Linked DNA regions of Iamia sp. SCSIO 61187. The protein of the gene in region 2 interacts with the protein of the main gene of each other region in a pairwise test. Links are inferred from orthologs where the notes say so. Each region holds a gene or a part of one and is shown on either strand. Other genes may lie near its edges.

What was found.
Region 1: the proteins of HC251_RS14325 (region 2) and HC251_RS05565 interact in binary tests that used the Escherichia coli proteins (3 or more experiments, as listed by UniProt). The link is inferred for Iamia sp. SCSIO 61187 from one-to-one orthologs.

The regions. Positions count from the first base shown.
Region 1 is NZ_CP050948.1:1,123,915-1,135,211, reverse strand. What follows is about bases 3,486-6,352. They hold HC251_RS05565 (sulfate/molybdate ABC transporter ATP-binding protein), read right to left. Parts: upstream 5,491-6,352; coding sequence 4,480-5,490; downstream 3,486-4,479. Other genes in these bases: cysT (sulfate ABC transporter permease subunit CysT), read right to left, coding at 6,330-6,352; HC251_RS05560 (sulfate ABC transporter permease subunit), read right to left, coding at 5,495-6,337; HC251_RS05570 (putative zinc-binding metallopeptidase), read left to right, coding at 3,486-4,361. Outside these bases: HC251_RS05580 (circularly permuted type 2 ATP-grasp protein), read left to right, coding at 1-2,402; HC251_RS05575 (transglutaminase family protein), read left to right, coding at 2,439-3,317; more of HC251_RS05570, read left to right, coding at 3,348-3,485; more of cysT, read right to left, coding at 6,353-7,178; HC251_RS05550 (sulfate ABC transporter substrate-binding protein), read right to left, coding at 7,212-8,264; HC251_RS05545 (MBL fold metallo-hydrolase), read left to right, coding at 8,476-9,246; HC251_RS25930 (AfsR/SARP family transcriptional regulator), read left to right, coding at 9,336-11,297. UniProt on the Escherichia coli protein: Part of the ABC transporter complex CysAWTP involved in sulfate/thiosulfate import. Responsible for energy coupling to the transport system.
Region 2 is NZ_CP050948.1:3,012,441-3,023,766, forward strand. What follows is about bases 5,658-8,553. They hold HC251_RS14325 (glutamate-5-semialdehyde dehydrogenase), read right to left. Parts: upstream 7,783-8,553; coding sequence 6,532-7,782; downstream 5,658-6,531. Other genes in these bases: HC251_RS14320 (HNH endonuclease signature motif containing protein), read left to right, coding at 5,658-6,443; HC251_RS14330 (N-acetyltransferase), read left to right, coding at 7,959-8,553. Also shown: HC251_RS14295 (trypsin-like serine protease), read right to left, coding at 1-677; HC251_RS14300 (VWA domain-containing protein), read right to left, coding at 805-2,415; HC251_RS14305 (MoxR family ATPase), read right to left, coding at 2,426-3,343; HC251_RS14310 (helix-turn-helix domain-containing protein), read left to right, coding at 3,509-4,534; HC251_RS14315 (hypothetical protein), read left to right, coding at 4,603-4,806; more of HC251_RS14320, read left to right, coding at 5,265-5,657; more of HC251_RS14330, read left to right, coding at 8,554-8,567; HC251_RS14335 (AAA family ATPase), read left to right, coding at 8,564-9,988; HC251_RS14340 (hypothetical protein), read left to right, coding at 10,086-11,078; HC251_RS14345 (extracellular solute-binding protein), read left to right, coding at 11,078-11,326. UniProt on the Escherichia coli protein: Catalyzes the NADPH-dependent reduction of L-glutamate 5-phosphate into L-glutamate 5-semialdehyde and phosphate. The product spontaneously undergoes cyclization to form 1-pyrroline-5-carboxylate.

The DNA.
Region 1 (11,297 bases), 1.9 Mb from region 2 along the record:
GACCCACCGACGGAGCCCCGACGACGGGCTCGGACGGACCGCGGGTCGGACCGGCCCGGCGTTGGCCCCTCGACCCCGTCCCGGCCCTGCTGACGAGCGACGAGTGGAGCGCCATCGAGCGGGGCGTCGTCGAGCGCACCGAGCTGCTGAACCTCGTCCTCGCCGACCTGTACGGACCGCGCCAGCTGCTGCGCCAGGGCCTGGTGCCCGCCGAGCTGGTGCTCTCCGACCCCGCCTTCCTGCGCCCCTGCGACGGCATCGCCCTCGACGGGCCCGTCCAGCTGGTCACCGCCGGGTTCGACCTGGCGCGCGACCCCGACGGCCGCCACCTCGTCCTCACGCACCGGGCCCAGGCCCCGGCGGGCGCCGGTTACGCCCTCCAGAACCGGGAGGTGACGTCGCGGGTCTTCCCCAGCCTCTACCGCGACAGCGAGGTCCACCGGCTGGCCCCGTTCTTCCGGACGCTCCGCACCGCGCTCGTGGCCGCGGCGCCGGCCGACGTCGACGACCCGCGCATCGTCGTGCTCTCCCCCGGTCCGCTGGCGGGCGCCGCCTTCGAGCACGCCCTCCTCGCCCGCCACCTCGGCTACACGCTCGTCGAGGGGGCCGACCTCACCGTCCGGCGGGGACGGGTGTGGCTGCGGTCGCTGGGCCGCCACGAGCCGGTGCACGTGATCCTCCGGCGCCTCGACCCCGAGTTCTGCGACCCGGTGGAGCTCCGGCCCGACTCCCAGCTCGGCGTGCCCGGCCTCGTCGACGCCTGCCGCCGGGGCACCGTGGCGGTCGTCAACCCGCTCGGCTCGGGGGTGCTCGAGAACCCCGGCCTGGTGCCCTTCCTCCCCTCCGTGGCCGCCGCCCTCCTCGGCCACGACCTGGAGCTGCGGTCGGCCCAGGCGTGGTGGTGCGGCGACGACACCGGGCTGTCCCACGTCCTGGCCCACCTGGACCGGCTGGTGCTCCGCCAGGTCGGCCGGCAGCCCGACGGTCGCGTCCCCGCCCCGATCGAGGGCGCCCTCCTGAGCAGCGCGGAGAGGGAGGCCCTGGCGACGCGCATCGCCGCCGAGCCCCGCCGGTGGACCGGCACCGAGCGGGTCGAGCTGGGGTCGACCCCGACGCTCACCGACCGCGGGCTGGAGGCCCGGGCGAGCGTCCTGCGCACCTTCACCGTCGCCCGGGGTGACTCCTACGCGGTGATGCCCGGCGGGCTGACGCGGGTGCTGCCCGCCCAGCGGGCGCGGGTGACCGCCCACTCGGCCCTGACGGCCAAGGACACGTGGGTGCTGGCGTCCGAGCCCGAGCGGCTCACGGGCTTCTGGCTCCAGGCCGGGCCGGCGGTCGAAGCGGTCGCGCCCGAGGGGTCGATGTCGTCGCGGGCGGCGGAGAACCTCTTCTGGCTCGGCCGCTACGCCGAGCGGGCCGAGACGCTCATCCGCCTGCTGCGGGTCGTGGGCGACCGGCGCAACGACTTCGAGCACGGGACGAACCCCGCCGGAAGGGCCTCGCTCGCCGTGCTCCTCCACGCCCTCTCGGCGGTCACGGGCGGCGCCCCGGGGTACGCCGACCCCGGCCCCGCGCCCGGCGAGCTGCCGTCGGCGGCCGAGTCGGGGGCCGAGCTCCGGTCGCTCGTCGTCGACGCCGACCGCCCCGGGTCGCTGGCCTACGCCGCCCGGCGTCTCATCGACGCCGCCCAGACGGTGCGGGACCAGCTCTCGAGCGACACCTGGCCGCTCCTCACCGCCCTCGACCACGAGCTGCTCGGCCCGGCGGCCCGGACCTACCCCCGCGGCGTCGGCCGGGCCACGCTCAGCCGGGCGCTCCAGGCGCTGATGGCCCTCTCGGGCCTGACCGCCGAGAGCATGGTGCGGGACCCGGGGTGGCACTTCATGGAGGCCGGCCGCCGGCTCGAGCGCGGGGTCGGCGTGGCGCTGCTCCTGCGGGCGACGGTGACCACGGCCCGCGACACGGCGACCGACAGCCTCGTGCTCGAGTCGGTGCTGAGCGCGACCGAGAGCATCATCACCTACCGGCGGCGCTACCGGTCGCACGGCCAGCTCGAGACGCTCCTCGACCTCCTCGTCCTCGACCCCGGCAACCCCCGCTCGCTCGCCCACCAGGTCGACCTGCTGGGAGCCGCCGTCGACGCGCTGCCCGACCGCGACGGCGACGGTCGGCTGTCGCCCGCCGGCCGCCTCGTCCTCCAGACGGCGACGGCCGTGCGCGTGGCCGACACCCGCGCCCTCGCCACCACCGACGCCGCCGACGGCCGCCTGCGGCCCGGGCTGGCCGCGTTCCTCGACGGCCAGGTCACCGGGTTCCGGCAGACGGCCGACGCCATCAGCGCGGCCCACTTCACCCCGATCCTCCCCCAGCGCCCGCTCGTCCCGGCGGCGGCCAGGCGATGAGGCGATGAGGCGATGAGGCGATGAGGCGATGAGGCGATGAGCGTCTACCGGGTCACCCACCGGACCGAGTACCGCTACCAGGAGGAGGTCACCGCCAGCTACGGCCAGACCCACCTCCTCCCCCGCGCCGCCCCCGGCCAGGAGCCGCAGGACGCCACGGTGTCGTTCTGGCCCGTGCCCGACGACCGGCGCACCCGCACCGACTTCCACGGCAACCGGTGCATCGCCTTCTCGATCCTCGCCCCGCACCTGCGGCTCACGGTCGAGGCGACGAGCACCGTCGAGGTCACCGGCCCGCCGGCGCCGACGCTGACGGCCGACATGCCGTGGGAGGTGGCCCGCGACGAGATCCGCCGCTCCACCGACCCCGTCGGCCTCGAGGCGCGGGAGATGGCGCTGGCCTCGCCCCGGGTCGGCCTCAGCCCCGCAGTGCGGGACTACGCGGCGCCGTCGTTCCGGCCCGGCCGTCCGCTGCTCGACGCCGTCGTGGACCTGGCGCACCGGATCCACACCGACTTCGCCTACGACCCCAGCGCCACCGACGTGGGCACGACCGTCGACGAGGCCCTCGCCGCCCGCGGGGGCGTGTGCCAGGACTTCGCCCACCTGGCCATCGCCTGCGTGCGGGCCCAGGGCCTGGCCGCCCGGTACGTGAGCGGGTACCTGGAGACCGACCCGCCCCCGGGTCGTCCCCGCCTCGAGGGCGCCGACGCCACCCACGCCTGGCTGGCCGTGCACCTGCCCGGCGACGGGTGGGTCGGCATCGACCCGACCAACGACGTCCTCGCCGGCGACCGCCACATCACCACGGCGTGGGGCCGCGACTACGGCGACGTCCCGCCTGTCGAGGGCATCATCTTCACCGAGGGCCGGACCCACTCCATGGAGGTCGCCGTCGACGTGGTGCGCCTGTGAGCGGCGCGGGGGCGAGCGGGTGACGAGAAGGTGAGGCCCTACGAGTGCTCCCGGTGCGGGGGACTGCTGGACATCGGCGACGGGGTGTGCCCGCGGTGCGCGGCGCCGCTCGGCTTCGCCCTTCCGCTCGACGACGTCCTCGTCCTCGACGGCCCCGACGGTGACGGCTGGGTGCGGTGCGCCGAGCACCCGTCGCTCGGCTGCACGTGGGTGATCCGGCCCGACGACGGTCCCCGGTGCGAGTCGTGCCGGCTCACCCGCACGGTCCCCGGCGACGACGACCCGCGCGACCACGCCCACCTCGTGGTGATCGAGCAGGCGAAGCGGCGGCTCGTCGTCCAGCTCCGCCGGATCGGCCTCCCGATCGTCGACCGGGCCGCCGATCCGGAGGCGGGGCTCGCCTTCGACCTCCTGTCGACCCGGTTCGAGCCGGTGACGATCGGCCACGCCGACGGGGTGATCACCATCGACCTGGCCGAGAGCGACGACGCCCACCGGGAGATGCTCCGCGCCCAGCTCGACGAGCCGTACCGCACCGTCCTCGGCCACCTCCGCCACGAGGTCGGGCACTACTTCTGGGGGGTCCTCATCGCCCGGGCCGGGCGCCACGAGGGGTTCCGGGCCCTGTTCGGCGACGAGCGGGCGAGCTACCAGGACGCCCTCGACCGCCACTACGCCGTCGGCGCCCCGGTCGGCTGGCAGGAGCGCTGGGTCAGTGCCTACGCCACCATGCACCCGTGGGAGGACTGGGCCGAGACCTTCGCCCACTACCTCCACATCCGCGACACGCTCGACACCGCCGGCGCCTTCGGGATGTCGCTCGCCGGACCCGACGAGGGCACCGCCGTCGGGGCGGTCGCGCCGTCGGGTGACGTCGACGACGAGAGCTTCTGGTCCGTCGCCCGGGACTGGACCGCCCTGGCGACGGCCCTCAACGCCGTGAACCGGTCGATGGGCCACGCCGACCTCTACCCGTTCGCCCTCACGCCCCCGGTCATCGAGAAGCTGGCCTACGTCCACGACCTCGTCCGCGGCGCGACCTGACCGGAGCCTCGCACGGATGGTGCCAGGCACCTTCCGTGGCCATCGCACGGATGGTGCCAGGCACCTTCCGTGGTCATCGCCGCGGGACCGCCGACCGGTGCCTGGCACCGGTCGGCGGTCAGAGGGCGGCGAGGACGGGCTCGTCCGGCGGGCGGCCGACGGCGCGGACGGTGGGGGCACCGTCGACGATGCGGACCCAGGCGCGGTCGCCCACGGCCAGGCCCAGGCCGGCCAGCTCGGTGCGGGTCATGGTGACGAGGACGACCTGGTCGTCGGTGGCGACGTCGATGCGCACCTCGAACCCGACCCGGGTGATGCGCTGGACGGTGCCGGGGACGACGGCGCCCGGCGCCGACCCGCCGGGGCCCGACGCCGAGAGGGCCAGGTCGTGGGGCCGGACGAGGTGGTCGCCGAGCTGGGTGACGGGGCCCAGGAACCGCATGACGAAGTCGTTGGCCGGTGCGTCGTAGAGGGCGTCGGGCGGGCCGATCTGCTCGATGCGCCCGTCGTTGATGACGACGATCTCGTCGGCGACCTCCAGCGCCTCCTCCTGGTCGTGGGTGACGAAGACGGTCGTGACGTGGACCTCGTCGTGCAGGCGTCGCAGCCACTCGCGCAGCTCCTTGCGGACCTTGGCGTCCAGGGCGCCGAAGGGCTCGTCGAGGAGCAGCACGGTCGGCTCGACGGCCAGGGCCCGGGCCAGGGCCATGCGCTGTCGCTGGCCGCCGGAGAGCTGCCCGGGCAGGCGATCGGCGAACTGCTCCAGGTGCACAAGCTCGAGCAGCTCCTGGACCTTGGCCCTGACCTCGGCCTTGGGCCGCTTGCGGATCTCGAGCCCGAAGGCCACGTTGCGGGCCACGGTGAGGTGCTTGAAGGCGGCGTAGTGCTGGAACACGAAGCCGACGTTGCGCTTCTGCGGGGGCAGGTGGGTCGACTCGACCCCCTCGATCTCGATGGTGCCGGCGTCGGCGTCCTCCAGCCCGGCGATGATCCGCAGCAGGGTGGACTTGCCCCCGCCGCTGGGGCCCAGCAGGGCGGTCAGCTGCCCGGTGGGGATGCTGACGTCGATGCCGGAGAGGGCGACGAAGTCCCCGAACCGCTTCTCGACGCCACGGACCTCGATGCTCATGGCCTCACCTCTCCTCGGACTCGGGTCGCAGGAACGACACCACGGCGATGCAGACCACGGCGACCGCCGCCAGGAGGAAGGCGATGGCGTAGGCCGAGGCCAGGTTCTCGGCGCCGAACTGCTGGTACTCGTGCTCCACCGCGAGGGTCGCGGTGCGGGTCTTGCCGCCGACGTTGCCGGCGACGACCTTGACGGCGCCGAACTCCCCCAGCGACCGGGCCAGGCTGAGGACGACGCCGTAGACGACCGCCCACCTGATGGCGGGGAGGGTGATGCGGCGGAACGTCTGGACGGCGTTGGCCCCGAGGCTCCGGGCCGCCTGCTCCTGGTCGATGCCGATCTCCTCCAGCACGGGCACGACCTCGCGGATCACCAGCGGGAGGGCCACGAACGTGGTGGCCATGATGATCCCCGGGGTGGCGAAGATGATCTGGAAGCCGGCGTCCTCGAGCGCCGGGCCGAACCATCCGTCGCGACCGCCGTAGACGAGCACGAGCGACAGCCCGACGACGACCGGCGACACCGACAGCGGGACGTCGACCAGGGCGCTGAGCAGCCGGCGTCCCGGGAACCGGTGGCGGACCAGCAGGATGGAGATCCCCAGGCCGAACACCAGGTTGATCAGGACCGACACCAGCGCGACCCGCACGGTCAGACCGAGGGCGGCGGTGACCTCCTCGTCGCCGAAGGCGCTCGAGAGGGTGCCGAGGCCGTCGGCGAAGGTCTGCTTGGCGACCAGCGAGACGGGCCACGCCACCAGGAGGAACAGGTAGCCGATGACGATGGCGCGGAAGATGTAGGTCAGCGGACCGCGCCGGCGGACCTTCGGGCGGGGGGCGTCAGCCACGGCGGCTCACCCGCCTCTGGATCACGTCGAGCAGCACGATGACGACGAGGGCCACGGCCAGCAGGACGGTGGCGACCACGGCGGCGTCGGCGTTCCGGCCCCCCTCGATGTAGGTGAGGATCCGGACGGAGGTGACCTCGGTCCGCAGCGGCAGGTTCCCCGACAGGAGCACCAGCGAGCCGTACTCGCTGATCGCCCGGGCGAACGAGAGCGCGGCTCCCGAGGCGATCGCCGGGGTCAGGCTGGGCAGGATCACCCGCCGGAAGGTGGTGGCGCGGCTGGCCCCGAGCGAGGCGGCCGCCTCCTCGACCTCGCGGTCGATCTCCAGCAGCACCGGCTGCACGGTGCGCACGACGAACGGCAGCGTCACGAACAGGAAGGCCAGGAAGACCGAGGCCCGCGTGCCCGTGACGTCCACCGGCGTCGGCCCCTTGGGCCCGTAGAGCTGGAGCAGCACCAGCCCGGCGACGATCGTCGGCAGGGCGAAGGGCAGGTCGATCAGCACCTCGAGCACCCGCTTGCCCCAGAAGTGGTCGCGCACCAGGACCCATGCGATGAGCGTGCCCATGACCGAGCTCACGACGGTGACCAGCGCAGCCATGCCGATCGTCAGCCGCAGGGCGGCGGCCGTGTTCGGGTTCGACAACGTCTCCCGGAACCCGTCCCACCCGCCGGTGGTGGCCCGGGCCACCACCGCCGAGAGCGGGAGGAGCACCAGGAGGCTCAACCAGAGCAGGGCGGTGCCGAGGCCGACGCCCGAGGCGAGGCCGATGCCGCCGGATGCGGCCGACCGGCGCGTGCGCGCCGATCGGCCGCCCAGGCCCGCGACCGTCGTGGCCACGTCAGACCCGCCGGGGCGACGGGACCGGCGGGCTCACTCGGTCCTCCCCGTCTCCTGCTGGATGCGGGGGACGATGCCCTCCTCCTCGTCGAAGAACCGGGCGGTGGCCTCGGACCACCCACCGAAGGCCTCGCCGACGGTGATCAGCGTCTCGGGCTCGGGGAACGGGTTCGACGGGTCGTTGGCCCCCTCGACCTCGGGGATCTCGAGCCCGTCGATCACCGGGCGGAAGCCCTTCTCCACGAACTCGAGCTGGCCCTCCTCGCTGAGCACGAAGTCGAGCCACGGCTGGGCGATCTCGTCGGCCTCCTCCAGGACGGCACCCGGGTTCTCGATGAGCAGGGTCGTGTCGGGGACGATGTAGTCGAAGGCCTCGCCGCTCTGGCGGGCGAGGATGGCCTCGTTCTCGTAGGAGATGAGGACGTTGCCGGTGCCGTCCTTGAAGGCGGTGGTGGCGTCCCGCCCGCTCCCGGGCAGGGCGGCGACGTTCTCGAAGAAGCCGGTGAGGTACTCCTCGGCCTCGGCCTCGGTGCCGCCGTCGGCGATCACCTGGCCGTAGGCGGCGAGGATGTTCCACTTCGCCGCCCCCGACGACCCGGGGTTCGGGGTGATGATCTCGACGCCGTCCTGCAGGAGGTCGTCCCAGTCCTCGATGCCGTCGGGGTTGCCCTCGGGGACGACGAAGACCACGACCGAGTCGGAGACGATCCCGTCGGTCTCGTTGTCCTTCCAGTCCTCGGCCACGAGCCCGGCGTCGACCAGGCGGGTCACGTCGGGCTCGATCGAGAAGTGGACGTAGTCCGCCTCCAGACCGCCCTCGACGGCCCGGCTCTGGTCGCCCGACGCACCGTAGGAGCCCTCGACCCGGGCCCCCTCGCCCTCGGGCGTCTCGGTGAACTTCTCGAAGATGGCGAGGTTGGCCTCCTCGGGGACGGCGAAGCCGACGATGTTGAGGGTCTGACCGCCGCCCCCGCCCCCGCCCCCGGAGGCGTCGTCGTCGTCGCCCCCGCAGGCCGTGACGACCATCAGGCCGGCGATGGCGATCGCCAGCGCGGCACGGCGTCGGCTCCTCGTGCGGGTGGTCATCGGGACCGGTTCCTCCTGCGCCCGGGGGCGCCTCCAACCAACCAGGCCTTTCCGGTCGGTTCGGGTCACATTAGGCATGCAGATGATCCCGGTCAACTTGGTGGGGATGCGGTCCGGCGCCCCTCAAGCGCCCTCCACCCGCCGTCCAACCGCTCCGGAGGATGGTGACAACACCCCGGAGAGCCCGGGCGTCGCACCCATCGGAGCCCGCATGACCCACCCCCGCACGCTGCCGGTCGCCCCCGACGTCTGGCTCGTCCGGTCCTCGGTCGACGCCGAGGCGGCGGCCCTCCCCCTGAGCTCCCTGGTGGTGACGGGGGCCGACCCCGTCCTCGTCGACACCGGCGACGGTCGGGACCGGGACGCCTGGTGGGCGCAGGTGGAGGCCGTCGTCGACCCCCGCGAGGTCCGCTGGGTGGTCCTGAGCCACGACGACCCCGCCCACTGCGGCGCCCTGCCCGACGTCCTCGCCCGCTGCCCGGACGCGACGGTGGTCGCCTCGTGGGCCATGGCCGAGCGGCTGGCCGCCCGGGCCCCGGGGGTGGCCCGGACCCGGGTGCGGTGGGTGGCCGAGGGCGACGTCGTCCCGGGCGGCGGGCGGGAGCTGTGCGTCCTGCGCCCGCCGGCCTACGACTCCCCGGCGACGCTCGGTCTGCTCGACGCCGCCACCGGGGTCTTCTGGTCGTCGGTGTGCTTCGGCACCCCCGTCCCCCACGACGTCGAGGAGGTGTCGGTGCTCGACCGCGACGTGTGGGAGGACGGCCTGGCCCGGTACCACCTCCGCCTGAGCCCGTGGATCGCCGACGTCGACCCGGCGCGGTGGCGGGCGGCCGTCAGCCGCGTCGCCGTCCACGGCCCCCGGACCATCGCCTCGGCCCGGGGTCCGCTGATCCGGCGGGGCGACGTGGGCCGGGCCCTCGACATGCTCATCGACCTGGCCGGGCTGCCCGAGCCCGCCCCCGACCGGCCGGGAGGGGTCTGAGCCCCTGCGACGGCGCCGGTCCTCCCCCGCCCGGTGCCCGATCTCCGGCGCGACCGCCAGTAGCCTCCCGAGCCGCTCGTGCCGACACCGTGCGAGGCCACACCATCGCGTCCGACCGCACCCCGAACCTGGAGATCTCGGTCCTGGGGCCGCTGCGCGCCTGGTCGGACGACGGCGAGCACGCCGTCGGCGGCCGGCGCCAGCGCAGCGTGCTGGCCCGGCTGGCGATCGCCGGCGGCGAGGTGGTCGGCGCCGAGCGGGTGATCGACGACCTGTGGGACGGCGAACCGCCCCGCAGCGCAACCAACACCCTGCAGAGCTACGTGTCCAACCTGCGCCGGACCCTCGACCACGACGCCTCGGTGGTGGTGGAGCGGGTGGGCGACGGCTACCGCATCGACCCGGCCGGGGCCGAGCTCACCGCCGTCCGCTTCGAGCGCCTCGTGGCCGAGGGCTCGGCGTCGGGGCCGCCGGCCTCCCGCCTCGCCGCCCTCGACGCCGCCCTGGGCCTGTGGCGGGGCCCGGCCCTGGGCGACCTGGCCGACGAGCCGTGGGCCCGGGGGCCGGCGGTGCGGCTCGAGGAGCTGCGCCTGGCCGCCACCGAGGCCCGCTTCGACCTCCAGCTCCAGGCCGGTCGCCACGCCGTGATCGTGGGCGACCTCGAGGCCGAGGCCACCGCCCACCCCCTGCGCGAGCGGCTCACCGCCCAGCTCGTCCTGGCCCTGTACCGCAGCGGCCGCCAGGCCGAGGCCCTCCGGGCCTACGACCGGGCCCGGGCCCACCTGGCCGACGAGCTGGGGCTGGACCCGAGCCCCGACCTGGCCCGCCTGGCCGGCCAGGTGCTCGACCAGGCCCCGGAGCTCGACCACGTCCCGGTCGCCGACGGGCCCACCCCCGTCAGCGTCCGGCCCGGCGGGGGCGACGCTCCGGTCTCGGTGCCCGAGGGCCTGCTTCCGCTCCCCCCGGCGGTCGAGGGCCGCCGGGCCCTGAGCCGGTTCGTCGGCCGCCACGAGGAGCTGGCCCGGCTGGGCGGGGCCTGGTCGGCGGCGGTCGAGGGGAGCCGCCACCTCGCCCTCGTGGCCGCCGAGCCCGGCGCGGGGAAGACCCGGCTGGCCCAGGAGATGGCCCTCCGGGTGCACGCCGAGGGCGGCCAGGTGCTCTGGGGCCGCTGCACCCCCGAGTCGCTGGCGCCCTACCAGCCCGTGGTCGAGGCCCTGCGCACGGCCACCGAGGCAATGGGCCGCGAGGCCACGCAGGCGATGGTCGCGGCCCGTCCCGCCCTCGGGCGCCTGCTGCCCGAGGCCTCCCCGGAGGCGGCCGACGAGGCCCGCCGCAGCGACCTGCTCGCCCTCTACGACGCCCTGTCCGAGCTGGGGACCGAGGTCTCGGCCGGCGCCGCCATCCTGCTCGTCGTCGACGACGCCCAGTGGGCCGACACCGCCACCTTGTCCCTCCTCGACCACCTGCTCGCCGACGGGCGCGGCGGCCGGCTGCTGGTCCTGGCCACGGTGCGCCGCCCCGCGGGCCGCGCCACCCCCGAGCTCGACGCCTTCGTCGCCGGCCAACGGCGGGCCGACCGCCTCACCGAGGTCGTCCTCCCGGGCCTGGCCCCCTCCGAGGTCGGCGAGCTGCTCGGCGGCCGGGGCGTCACCGTCGATCCCGCCACCGCCGCCGCCCTGCGCGACCGCACCGGGGGCAACCCGTTCTTCCTGGAGGCCCTGGCCGACCACGGCGGCGACCTGACCGGCAGCGACGCCCGCGCCCTGCCCACCAGCGTGCGCGACGTCCTCGACGGGCGCCTCGCCGACCTCGAGCCGGAGGCGGCGGCGGTGCTGACGGCGGCCGCGATCATCGGCCAACGCATCGACCTGGCCCTCCTCGGGACCGTGACCCGCACCGATCCCGACGCCCTCCTCGACGTCGTCGACGCCGCCGTGGCCGGTGGGCTCCTGGCCGAGGACGAGGACCTCGGCTGGGTGACGTTCCCCCACGCCCTCGTGCGCCAGGCGTTGGTGGCCCGCACGACCCGCAACCGGGAGGCGCACCTGCAC
Region 2 (11,326 bases):
GTGCTCGGGTGCTGGGCGAGGAGCTCGACCTCCCGCAGGTCGGGCGGGTAGGTGCCGCTGCTGTGGGCGAGGTCACCCCACCCGACGGCCGTCTCGACGGTGTCGGGGAGGGGTGCGTCCGCCCCGGGCCGGGCCAGCGCCTGGTTGGGGACCTGGGGCGGGACGGGGCGGTCGAGCCGCAGGAGGGCGATGTCGTTCCGGATCAGGGACCGGTTCCAGAGCGGGTGCACCCTGATCTCCGCGACCCGGATCCGGGTCCCGCCGACCCGGAGGTCCTGGGTGCCCACGACGACGTCGACCTCCGCCGCCCGGGGGAGCCACCCGGTGTAGGGGTCGTTGACGCAGTGCGCGGCGGTGAGGACCCAGGACCGGTCGACGACCGTGCCCCCGCAGAACTGGCCCAGCACGGCGTCGGACCCGCGGTACACGAGGGCGGCCTGCGACGGGTGGGCACCGGGCGGGGCGATCGTCCCGCCCACGATCTGGGTCGAGGGCGGCACGTCGGACGGGGCGGCGTCGGACCGGTCCGTCCGGTCGGCCCGGCGCGGGCCCCAGTCCTCGGGGTCGGCGGTGGTGGCCGCGCCTGCCGTCCCGCTCGGGACCGCCACCAGTCCGGCCAGGACCACCACGAGGGCCACGGCGCCTCGGCGCCAGCGCGACGTGCTGTTGGTCTGCATCCCTGTGTCCTCCACGACGAGGCCGCCCGCAGGGGCCGCCGCCACGCCACGGGTCGGTTCGCAGGGTCGATCCCCGTCACCGCGCCGTCTCGGAGAGTAGTGGGGCCGGGGTGCGCGACCCCGCCTCTCAGGCCAGGTGATCGATGAAGCGCTCCAGCTGGCGCAGGTTCCGGCACTCGAACACGCCGTCGCAGAAGGTCGCGTACTCCCCGACGATCGAGTCCCCGGTGTCCCAGTAGTTCCGGGGCTCGGGGTTGAGCCAGTACACGTGGCGGGCCCGGTGCTGCATCTCCTTGACCACCCAGGACTGGGAGGCGTGGTAGTTGTTGCGGGCGTCGCCGAGGAGGATGACGGTGGTCTTGGGGCCGATCTCGCGCCCCCACCGCTGCCAGAACACCTCGAAGGCGTGGCCGTAGTCGGAGTGGCCGTCGACCCAGACCACGTCGGCCTCGGTGTTGACCCGGTGGATGGCCTGGTTGATGTCCTCGTTGCCCTCGAAGTACGAGGTGACCTCGTCGATGCCGTCGATGAAGGTGAAGGCCCGGACCTTCGAGAACTGGTTGCTGATGGCGTACACGAGCATCAGCGTGAACCGGGCGAAGGCGGCCACCGAGCCGGAGATGTCGGCGACGACGAAGATCTCGGGCTTGTGCGGCTTGGGGTGGCGGAACTGCGGCTCGGCCGGGACGCCGCCGTAGCTGAGGGACTTGCGGACGGTGCGGCGGAAGTCGAGGGTGCCCTTGCGGCCGTGGCGGCGCTTGCGGGCCAGGCGGACGGCCAGGCGTCGGGTGAGGGGCCCCAGCGCCTTGCGCAGGTTCGCCATCTCGTCCCGGCTGGCGTGCATGAAGTCGACGTCTTCCGGCAGCGGCTTGCGCAGGGTGCGGGCCATGGCCTCGACGCCCCGGTCGGCCACCAACCGGCGGCGGATCTCGGCCTCGACCTCGCGCTTGAGCTGGTCGATCCGGTGCTGGAACTCGTCCTTCTCCAGCCGCTCCTCGAGGTTGGTGAGGTCCTGCCCGTGCTCCTGCGCCTGCTGGCGGGTGGAGTCCATGAGCTTGTCGAGGATGTTGTCGAGGTCGAGGTTCCGCAGGGTGCGGTACAGGTAGTACGTGCCGCCCACCGGTCGCCCCGGCTCCATGCCGGCGTAGCGCTTCACCGCCTGGCGGGCGAGAGCCCGGAGCATGGCGTCGTTGCCGTTGAGGAGGGCCTGGTACAGCATCTGGGCCAGCTCCTCGGGCGTGAGGGCCTCGCCCCCTCCCCCGGCCCCCTTGCCCTCGCCGTCGCCCTGGCCCGGGAGCTGGCCCTCGGCGTCGGGGTCGACCTCACCCTGCTCGAGGGCGGCGTCGTCGTCGATGGCGTGGGCCGCGCCGCGGAGCGAGAAGTACACCTCGAACACCGTCTCGAAGGCGCGCCAGTGGGCCGCCGACTTCACCAACGTGGCGCCGAGGGCGTACTTGAAGGCGCTGCGGTCCTCGAGGGGGATGTGCTTCACGGCCTCGAGGGCGTCGAGGTTCTCGGTCAGGCTGACGGGCAGGCCCGCCTCCCGCAGCTCGACGATGAACCCCGAGAGCAGCTGGAGCAGGGCCTGGCCCGAGGCCTGTTCGAGGCCGGGACCGGCGGCCGGCGAGGCGCCAGACGAGTGGCCAGACGACGCGGCCGACGAGGCGCCAGACGAGTGGCCAGACGACGCGGCCGACGAGGCGCCAGCCGAGGGGCCAGACGGCGCGGGCGAGGCCATGGGGGGTGTCCTACTTCGGTCCGGGGGCGAACGCCTTGACCGCGGACTGGTCCGAGGCCAGCTCGCGCACCGCCTTGGCGATGTCGGTCTGGTACTTGAGCAAGATGTTGGCGGTGCTCGTCGCCGTCTCCGAGTCGACCTCGGTGACGCCGAGCAGCATCAGGGTGCGGGCCCAGTCGATCGTCTCCGACACCGACGGCGCCTTCTTCAGCTCCAGCTGGCGGATCGAGCGCACGATCCGGGCCACCTGGTCGGCCAGGGCCTCGGTGATGTCGGGGACCTTGGCCAGCACGATCTCCTTCTCCCGGTCCATGTCGGGGTAGTCGACGTGGAGGTAGAGGCAGCGGCGCTTGAGGGCCTCGGACAGCTCGCGGGTGGCGTTCGAGGTCAGGAACACCATCGGGATCTGCTTGGCCGTGATCGTGCCCAGCTCGGGGATGGACACCTGGTACTCCGAGAGGATCTCGAGCAGCAGGGCCTCGGTCTCGACCTCGACCCGGTCGACCTCGTCGATCAGGAGCACCACGGGCTCCTCGGACCGGATGGCCTCCAGCAACGGCCGCTGGAGCAGGAACTCGTCGGAGAAGATGTCCTCCTCGACCTCGTCCCAGGTGGAGTCGTCGGTGCGCTCGGCCTGGATGCGGAGCAGCTGCTTCTTGTAGTTCCACTCGTACAGCGCCTTGGCCTCGTCGAGGCCCTCGTAGCACTGGAGGCGGATCAGCCGGGCGCCGGTCATCTCGGCCACGGACTTGGCCAGCTGGGTCTTGCCGGTGCCGGCGGGACCCTCGACCAGGACGGGCTTGCCGAGCCGGTCGGCCAGGTAGACGATGCCGGCGATCCCCTCGTCCGCCAGGTAGGTGGCGTCGCGGAGGCCGTCACGGACCGCGGCGACGGACTCGAACCGGGGCTCAGAGGCGATGTCGGTCATCGGCGCAGCGTACTGGCGGCCTTGACCAGACGGTCAACCCGGTTCGCCGGGGGTGGGGCCGGAGGGTCGCCGGGGTCGGCGTGGCGCCCGACGAAGCTCGGTTTCGTCGCGGTCGGTGGCAGGATCCGGGCTGGCAGGAACCGTGCGAATCGCTAGGTTCCAGACATGCGGCACGACGAGACCGTCCGGGCGGTCGCCGACCCGGCGCGGCGGGACCACCACCGCGTCGTCACCGTGGCCGGGCCCCGGGTGTCGATGTTCGAGATGGCCGTCGCCTGCGAGGTCTTCGGCATCTTCCGCCCCGAGATCGAGGGGTGGCCCTACGTCCACGAGGTGGTGTCGGACCACGACCGGCTCGAGGGGGCCAACGGCCTGACGCTGGCAACCGACGGCGGGCTCGACCGCGCCGTCACGGCCGACACCGTGGTCGTGGCGCCCATCCCGGTGGCGAACGTGTCCCGTCAGGGCGAGGTGCAGGTCGACCGGGCGATCTCCGAGGCCGTGCGGGCCGCCCACGAGTCCGGCGCCCGCATCGTGTCGCTCTGCTCGGGCGCGTTCATCCTGGCCGAGGCCGGGCTGCTCGACGGGCGGCGGGCCACCACCCACTGGATGTACGCCGAGCAGCTGGCCGACCGCTACCCGGCCATCACCGTGGACCCCATGGTGCTGTGGGTCGAGGACCACCCGATCTACACCTCGGCGGGGACCGCGGCAGCCATCGACCTGTGCCTCCACCTGGTGCGCGAGGACCTGGGCGCCGAGGCCGCCAACCGGGTCGCCCGGCGCATGGTCGTGCCGCCGCACCGCGACGGCGGCCAGGCCCAGTTCGTCGACACCCCCGTGCCCGACTGCCCGACCGACGACCCGCTCGGCCCGGTGCTGACGTGGATGGCCGAGCACGTCGACCAGCCGATGACGGTCGAGCAGCTGGCCCGCCGGGCCGCCCTCAGCCCCCGGACCTTCGCCCGCCGCTTCGTGGCCACTACGGGGACCACCCCGCTGCAGTGGCTGCTGACCCAGCGCGTCGCCCGGGCCCGGATGCTGCTCGAGACGACCGACCTGCCCATCGAGCGCATCGCCCAGCTCTGCGGGTTCGGCACCGCCGCCGGGCTGCGGACCCACTTCGCCCGCGTCGTGGGCACCTCCCCCACCCAGTACCGGGGCCGCTTCGCCACCGAGATGGCCGGCTGACAGGAATCACGCGGGCATCGTCGTTCCTGCCACTCGTCGGCAGGGCCCGGGGGGCGGACGATGGGGTCATGTTCACCGCCCACTGCACCGCCGAGGGCCGCGAGGTCCTGCTCACCACCCGGCGCATCACGTCGATCGAGATGCGCGACGGGGCCACCGAGATCCACTTCACGTGCTGGTGCGGGCACGAGGGCGTGGTCGTCGACCGCGCCGTCGAGCGCCCCGCCGCCTCACCGGCCGAGCCCGCCCAGCCGGCCCGCCCTGCGGCCTGACCGGTCTCCCGGTGCGGCGCCCGCCCGTCCCTGCGCGGCGTCGCACCGGGCCACCCACCTCGGCCTCGCGATCGGGCACGGATGGTGCCCGGAGCCGGAGCGGATGGGCGGGACCGCGTGCCGGTGGCTGACCGTCACCGCTTGTGACCTCGCGCCGCGGGCCATCCGGTCGTGTGCCGCTGCGAGCCGCTCGTACCGATGCTGGGGACGGCGGTGGAGTGCGAGGTGGTGGAGAGGCGACGGCTCTGCGGGCCGGGACCGACGGGGTGTCGCTGGCGGGTCTGTGGTGCCGTTCCGGGCCGGGCGCTGTGCGGCCTCCTGCGGCCCGACCCGCCGTTTCGGGCACTGGTGACCACAACCGAACCGAGCGGCTCACAATCGCTCACAGGAGCCGGGAAACCGTGAGATTTCCTAGGTTTCCAGGGTTCGATTCCCGTCTGTCAGGTATCACTGGTGTCATGTTCGAGGCGCTCGCCACCACCATCATCGACCTGGACATCCCGGTCGACGGCGACGCCCTCGAGACGGCCCTGTTCTGGCGGGACCGGTTCGAGGCCAAGCTCATCGAGGCCGTCTGCGCCTTCGATGACACCAACGAGTGGGACACCGCCGAGGGCTGCGCCTCGATGACCGCCTGGCTGCGGGTCCGAGGCCGGATGACCAACAGCGACGCCCAACGGATGGCCAGCACCGCCCGCCGCCTCCGCCACCTCCCGGTGCTGCGCGCCGCCTGGGTGGCGGGTGAGGTGTCGGGTGGTCACGTCGCCGCGGTGGTGGCCAACCTCAACGACCGCACCGCCCCGCTGTTCCAAGCCGGCGAGGACGACCTCGTCCCCATGCTCGCCGGCCTGGATGTGGCCGAGGCGGTGGTGGCCATGAAGTCCTGGGCCGCCCACGCCAAGGAGACCCTTGACGACCAACCCTCCGGTGAGCCCGACCCCGACCGCTCCGCCCACCTCTCACCCACCCTGTCCGGGGGGCGGTTGGACGCGAACCTCGAACCCGAGGCCTTCCACGCCGCCCAAGCCGCCCTCCGGTTGGTCATGGGCAACAAGACAGACGGCGACGAGCGGACACCCGCCCAACGCCGCCACGACGCCCTGGCCGAGATCTTCAACCACTTCCTCGACCACCAACACGACCACAAGGGCGGACGGCACCGCCCGCACGTGAACATCACGATCCCGGTGGAGTCGTTGCTCGAGGGCAAGGGGCAGGGGTGCTTCGACGACGGCACACCCATCACCGCCGACGTCGCCCGACGGCTGGCGTGTGATGCGAACATCCACCGGGTCATCACCAAGGCTGACGGCACCGTCCTCGACTACGGACGCTCCACCCGGACCATCCCGGCGCCGCTGTTCCAGGCGCTGTGCATCCGCGACAAGGGGTGCCGGTTCCCGGGCTGTGACCGACCTGCCCATCGCACCGACGGCCACCACGTCGCCGAGTGGATCGCCCACCGCGGACCCACCAACCTCCGGAACCTGGTGCTGTTGTGCCGGTACCACCACGGCGTCGTCCACCGACCCGGCTGGACCATCGAGCTCCAACCCGACGCCACCGTCATCGTCACCAGCCCCGACGGACGGAGACGACGATCCCAGCCCGTCGACGGACGGGCCCTCGCCGCCTGAACCACCACCCCACCAGGTGAGCGCGCCCCCGAGCGGGCTCACCACCGCGCACGGATGGTGCCAGGCACCATCCGTGCTCTCCGATCGATCAGCCCCGGGTCTGGCCCTCGCCCCGGACGACGTACTTGGCCGTCGTCAGCTCCCGCAGGCCCATCGGGCCCCGGGCGTGGAGCTTCTGGGTCGAGATGCCGATCTCGGCGCCGAAGCCGAACTCCTCGCCGTCGACGAACCGGGTCGACGCGTTGACCACCACTGCGGCGGCGTCGACCTCGGCGGTGAAGCGGTCGGCGGCGACGAGGTCGGTGGTGACGATGGCCTCGGAGTGGCCGCTGCCGTAGGTCGTCACGTGGTCGATGGCGGCGTCGATCGACGGCACGACCCGGACCGCCAGCTTGAGGTCGAGGAACTCCTGGGCCCAGTCGTCCTCGGTGGCCTCCCCCATCGCCGGCACCAGCGCCCGGGCCCCCTCGTCACCCACCAGCTCCACGCCGTCGAGGTCGGTGGCGAGGGCGGGCAGGAGGTCGGCGGCGACGGCCTCGTGGACCAGGACGGTCTCGGTGGCGTTGCACACCGATGGCCGCTGGGTCTTGCCGTTGACGATGATCGCCCGGGCCATGTCGAGATCGGCGCTGGCGTCGACGTAGACGTGGCAGTTGCCGTCACCGTCGATGACGTAGGGGACGGTCGCGTTCTCGAGGATCGAGCGGATCAGCGACGGCCCACCCCGGGGGATCAGGACGTCGATGCTGCCGCGCTGCTGCATGAAGCGGACCGCCGCCTCCCGGGACGTGTCGGGCACCAGCACGAGGGCGTCGGCCGGGAGGTCCACCTTCTCGTAGGCCTCGCGCAGCACCCCGGCCACGGCCGTGTTCGACCGGATGGCCCCCGAGGAACCCCGCAGGAAGGCCACGTTGGCGGACTTGAGGCACAGCCCGGCGGCGTCGCTGGTGACGTTGGGGCGGTTCTCGTAGATGATCGCCACGACCCCGAGCGGCACCCGGACCCGAGAGATGCGCAGCCCGTTGGGGCGCACCCACCCGTCGAGGACCTCGCCCACCGGGTCGGGCAGCGCCGCGACCTGGCGGAGCCCGCCGGCCATGGCCTCGACCCGCCGCGCGTCGAGGCGCAGCCGGTCGATGACCGTGGCCGACGTGCCCGCCTCGGTGGCGGCGGCGACGTCGGCGGCGTTGGCCTCCAGCACCTCGTCGGTGCGGGCCACGAGCAGGTCGGCGGCGGCGAGCAGGCCGGCGTCGCGCTGAGCGGTCGACGACCGGGCGACGACGCGGGACGCGGCCTTGGCCCGATGCCCGAGCTCGACGATGGGGTCGGTGGTGCTCACCCGGGCGATCGTACCGGAGGCACGCGACGCGGCCCGGTGGGCCCGGCGGCAGCCCCTCCACCCGGCCTGCGTCGGATCGAGCCCGTCGCCGAGCTGCCTGGGCGGGAAGGGCCTGTCCAGGGCCAGGTCGCACGCGGGGTGCGCCGTGTCGACCTGGCTTCGGGCAAGATCGCACCGTGCTCCGGGCCCGCATCGCCACCCGGGCGGACGTGCCCGCCCTCGCCACCGCCCTCGCCGGTGCGTTCCGCTCCGACCCGCTGTGGCACTGGATGGTCGGCGACCTCGACCGCTGGGACGTCCGGGCCGCGGGCGCCTTCGCGGCCGAGGCGGCGGTGAAGGTCCGGTACGGGCACACCTACACGACCGACGACCGGGCCGGCGCCGCCCTGTGGGCCCCGCCGGGCACCTGGAAGGGCACCCTCGGCGACGCCCGGCGCGTCGCCCTCCCGATGCTCCGCCTCACCGGCGGGGTCGGCGCGCGCCGGGGCCTCGGCGTGCTGCGGGCCTGCGAACGGGCCCACCCCCCGAGCCCCGACCACTGGTACCTCGCCGTGCTCGGCACCCACCCCGACCACCAGGGTCGGGGCGTGGGCTCCGCCCTCCTGCGCCCCGTCCTCGAGCGCTGCGACCTCGACGGCACGGGCGCCTACCTCGAGTCGTCCAAGCCCGAGAACGTGGCCTTCTACGAACGGCACGGCTTCCGGGCCACCGACACCATCACCCCGGGCGGGTCACCGCCGCTGACGCTGATGTGGCGCGACCCCCGACCGGTCGAGGCCCCGTGATCGCCGACCCCGGCCTGGAGGCGGCCGTCAGCGCCTTCGAACGGTCGCTCACCCCGATCGTCCAGACCCTCGCCGGCACCGTGTCGGGCGTCGACGCCGCCGCCCTGCCCGACGACGTGACGCGCGAGGCCTTCTCCATCGCCGCCGCCGTGGTCGACTGCGACGGCATCCGCACCGACGCCGAGCTGTGGTCGCTGCTCGTGATCTTCGGGCCCCGTCTCGGCGGCGACCTGCTGCGGGCCACGCCCGACGACCTCCGGCGGTCGGGGCTGGTGGTCGGCCAGGCGAAGTGGCTCGACACCCCCTCGACGATGCTCGACCTGCTGGCCCGCTACGACGCCCGCCACGGGACCACCCACGCCCGGACCTACCACGACCGGGCCGTGGGCATCGCCTTCGCCGTGGCCGCCATCGACCCGTACACGACCGAGGACGAGCTCCGGGCCATCGAGCGCTTCCGCGCCTCGATGGCCGCCGCCGGTGCCGCCGCCGGGGCGAGCGCAGGCGGGCCGGGGGTCCCGGAGCCGGCCACCGTCTCCGGTACCGCCGCGGGGGACGCCGACGTCGCCGCCCTCCCCCCGCCCCGCCCGCTCGAGGAGCTGATGGACGAGCTCGACGCCCTCGTCGGGCTCGAGGGCGTGAAGGCCGAGGTGCGCCTCGTCGCCGACCTCATCCGCGTCCAGAACCTCCGGGCCGAGCGCGACCTCCCGGTCGTCGAGCAGAGCCGGCACCTCGTGTTCGCCGGCAACCCGGGCACGGGCAAGACCACCGTCGCCCGGCTCCTGGCCCAGATCTACCGCACCCTCGGCGTCGTCGAGCGGGGCCACCTCGTCGAGACCGACCGCAGCGGCCTGGTCGCCGGCTTCGTCGGCCAGACCGCCACCAAGGTCGTCGAGGTCTTCGACCGCGCCGACGAGGGCGTCGTGCTGATCGACGAGGCCTACGCCCTGGTGCGGGGGGGCGGCAACGACTTCGGCCGGGAGGCGATCGACACCATCGTGAAGCTGGTCGAGGACCGGCGGGACCGCGTCGTGGTCATCGTGGCCGGCTACCCCGACGAGATGGCCGACTTCGTCGACGCCAACCCGGGGCTGCGCTCCCGGTTCCCCAAGACGATCCGCTTCGAGGACTACTCCACCGACGACCTCCTGGCCATCTTCGCCTCCATGGGCGAGAGGAGCGGCTACGCCTGCGACGAGGAGGCGACGGAGAAGCTGCGGGCGTGGTTCGACGCCCAGCCCCGCGACAAGGGCTTCGGCAACGGCCGGGTGGCGCGCAACCTGTTCGAGGCCAGCGTCGCCCGCCACGCCAGCCGCGTCGTCGCCCTCGACGACCCCACCGACGAGGACCTCACCACCCTGGTCGCCGACGACATCCCCGACCTCGACGAGGCCGCCGACTCCTCGATCCGCCGCTCCTGACCCGTCCTCGGCACGGACCTGCACCGCATGCGTGCTCTTCCGTGCTCGGTTGGCGGGTTGAGCCGGGCGGCGGAGGGGCGACCACTACCGTGCGGCCATGCCACCCCGGCTGGCCCGCCTCCTCGCCGTGCTCGTGGCCGTCGCCCTGGTCGCCGGGGCGTTCGTCCTGCGGGGTGCCTTGGCCGACGAGGACGAGCCCACGACGAACGGACCGGGCACCACGACCGGCGCCGGCGGAGGCGATGACGGCGACGGTGGGCCCTACCGCCTCCTCTGCGACGCCGACCTCGGGGAGGAGGCCTGCACCGCCGTGGCCGAGGCGACCGGCGCCGAGGTCCGGACGGTCACCGCCGGTGAGGTCCTGGCCGACGGGGGCGCCGCTGCCGAGGACGCCGATCTGTGGCTGACGCTCGATCCCCTGCCGGGCGTGCTCGCCACGGTGCGAGCCGAGGCCGACCTCGGCGCCATCACCGGAGAGGAGCCGGCGCCCGTCGCCTCCTCCCCCCTCGCCGTCCTCACCTTCGACGGCTCGCCGTTCGACTGCCTTGAGCCGATCGCCTGGGCGTGCCTGGTCGAACCGGTGCGGCCCGAGGTGGCCGTGCCCGGCCTGGACAGCTCGCTCGGGATCGTCGTGGCCGCGGCCGGGTCCGCCGGCCTCGTGGGGAGCACCGACCTGAACATCACCACCTTCCGGGACACCGAGGAGGCGGACCTGGTCGACGACCTCATCAGCGAGAGCCCGAGCGCGGCTGGCGACACGGCGGCCGACCAGGCCAACGCCATGCTCCGTCCTGGCTCGGCGTCGGCCGTGGTGACCGTCGAGGGGCTGGCCGAGCGCCAGGCCAGCACCGTCCAGGGCGGCAACCGCGGCCTGAGCACGGCCTCGCTCTTCCCCCCGGTCACGGTCGGGGTCGTCCTGGCCGGGCTCGGGCCCGAGGGGGACGCCGCCGTGCGAGCCTCGTCGGAGGCCGTCAGCGGCCAAACTGTCCTGCTGGCGCTCGTCGAGGGCGGGTGGACGGGCGCGGCCAGCGCCTCGACCGGGCTGCCGGCGGCCGATCTGGTGTACGCACTACGGGAGAGGATGGGCTGATGAGGACACGTCTGCGGGTGGTCGGCGGGCTGGCGATCGCCGCGCTGCTGGTGGGCGCGACCGCGTGCTCCGACGACGAGGGGCCGAGCGCGTCGGTCCGCGAGGACGGCGCCACCGTCGACCTGGGCGACCCGGGCGACTGCGTCGTCGTCGACCTGGCCGTGTCCTCGGAGAAGGCGACGCTGATGACCGAGCTGGCCCGGGAGTTCAACGGCTCCGACGCAGCCGAGCTCGAGGGCGGCCGGTGC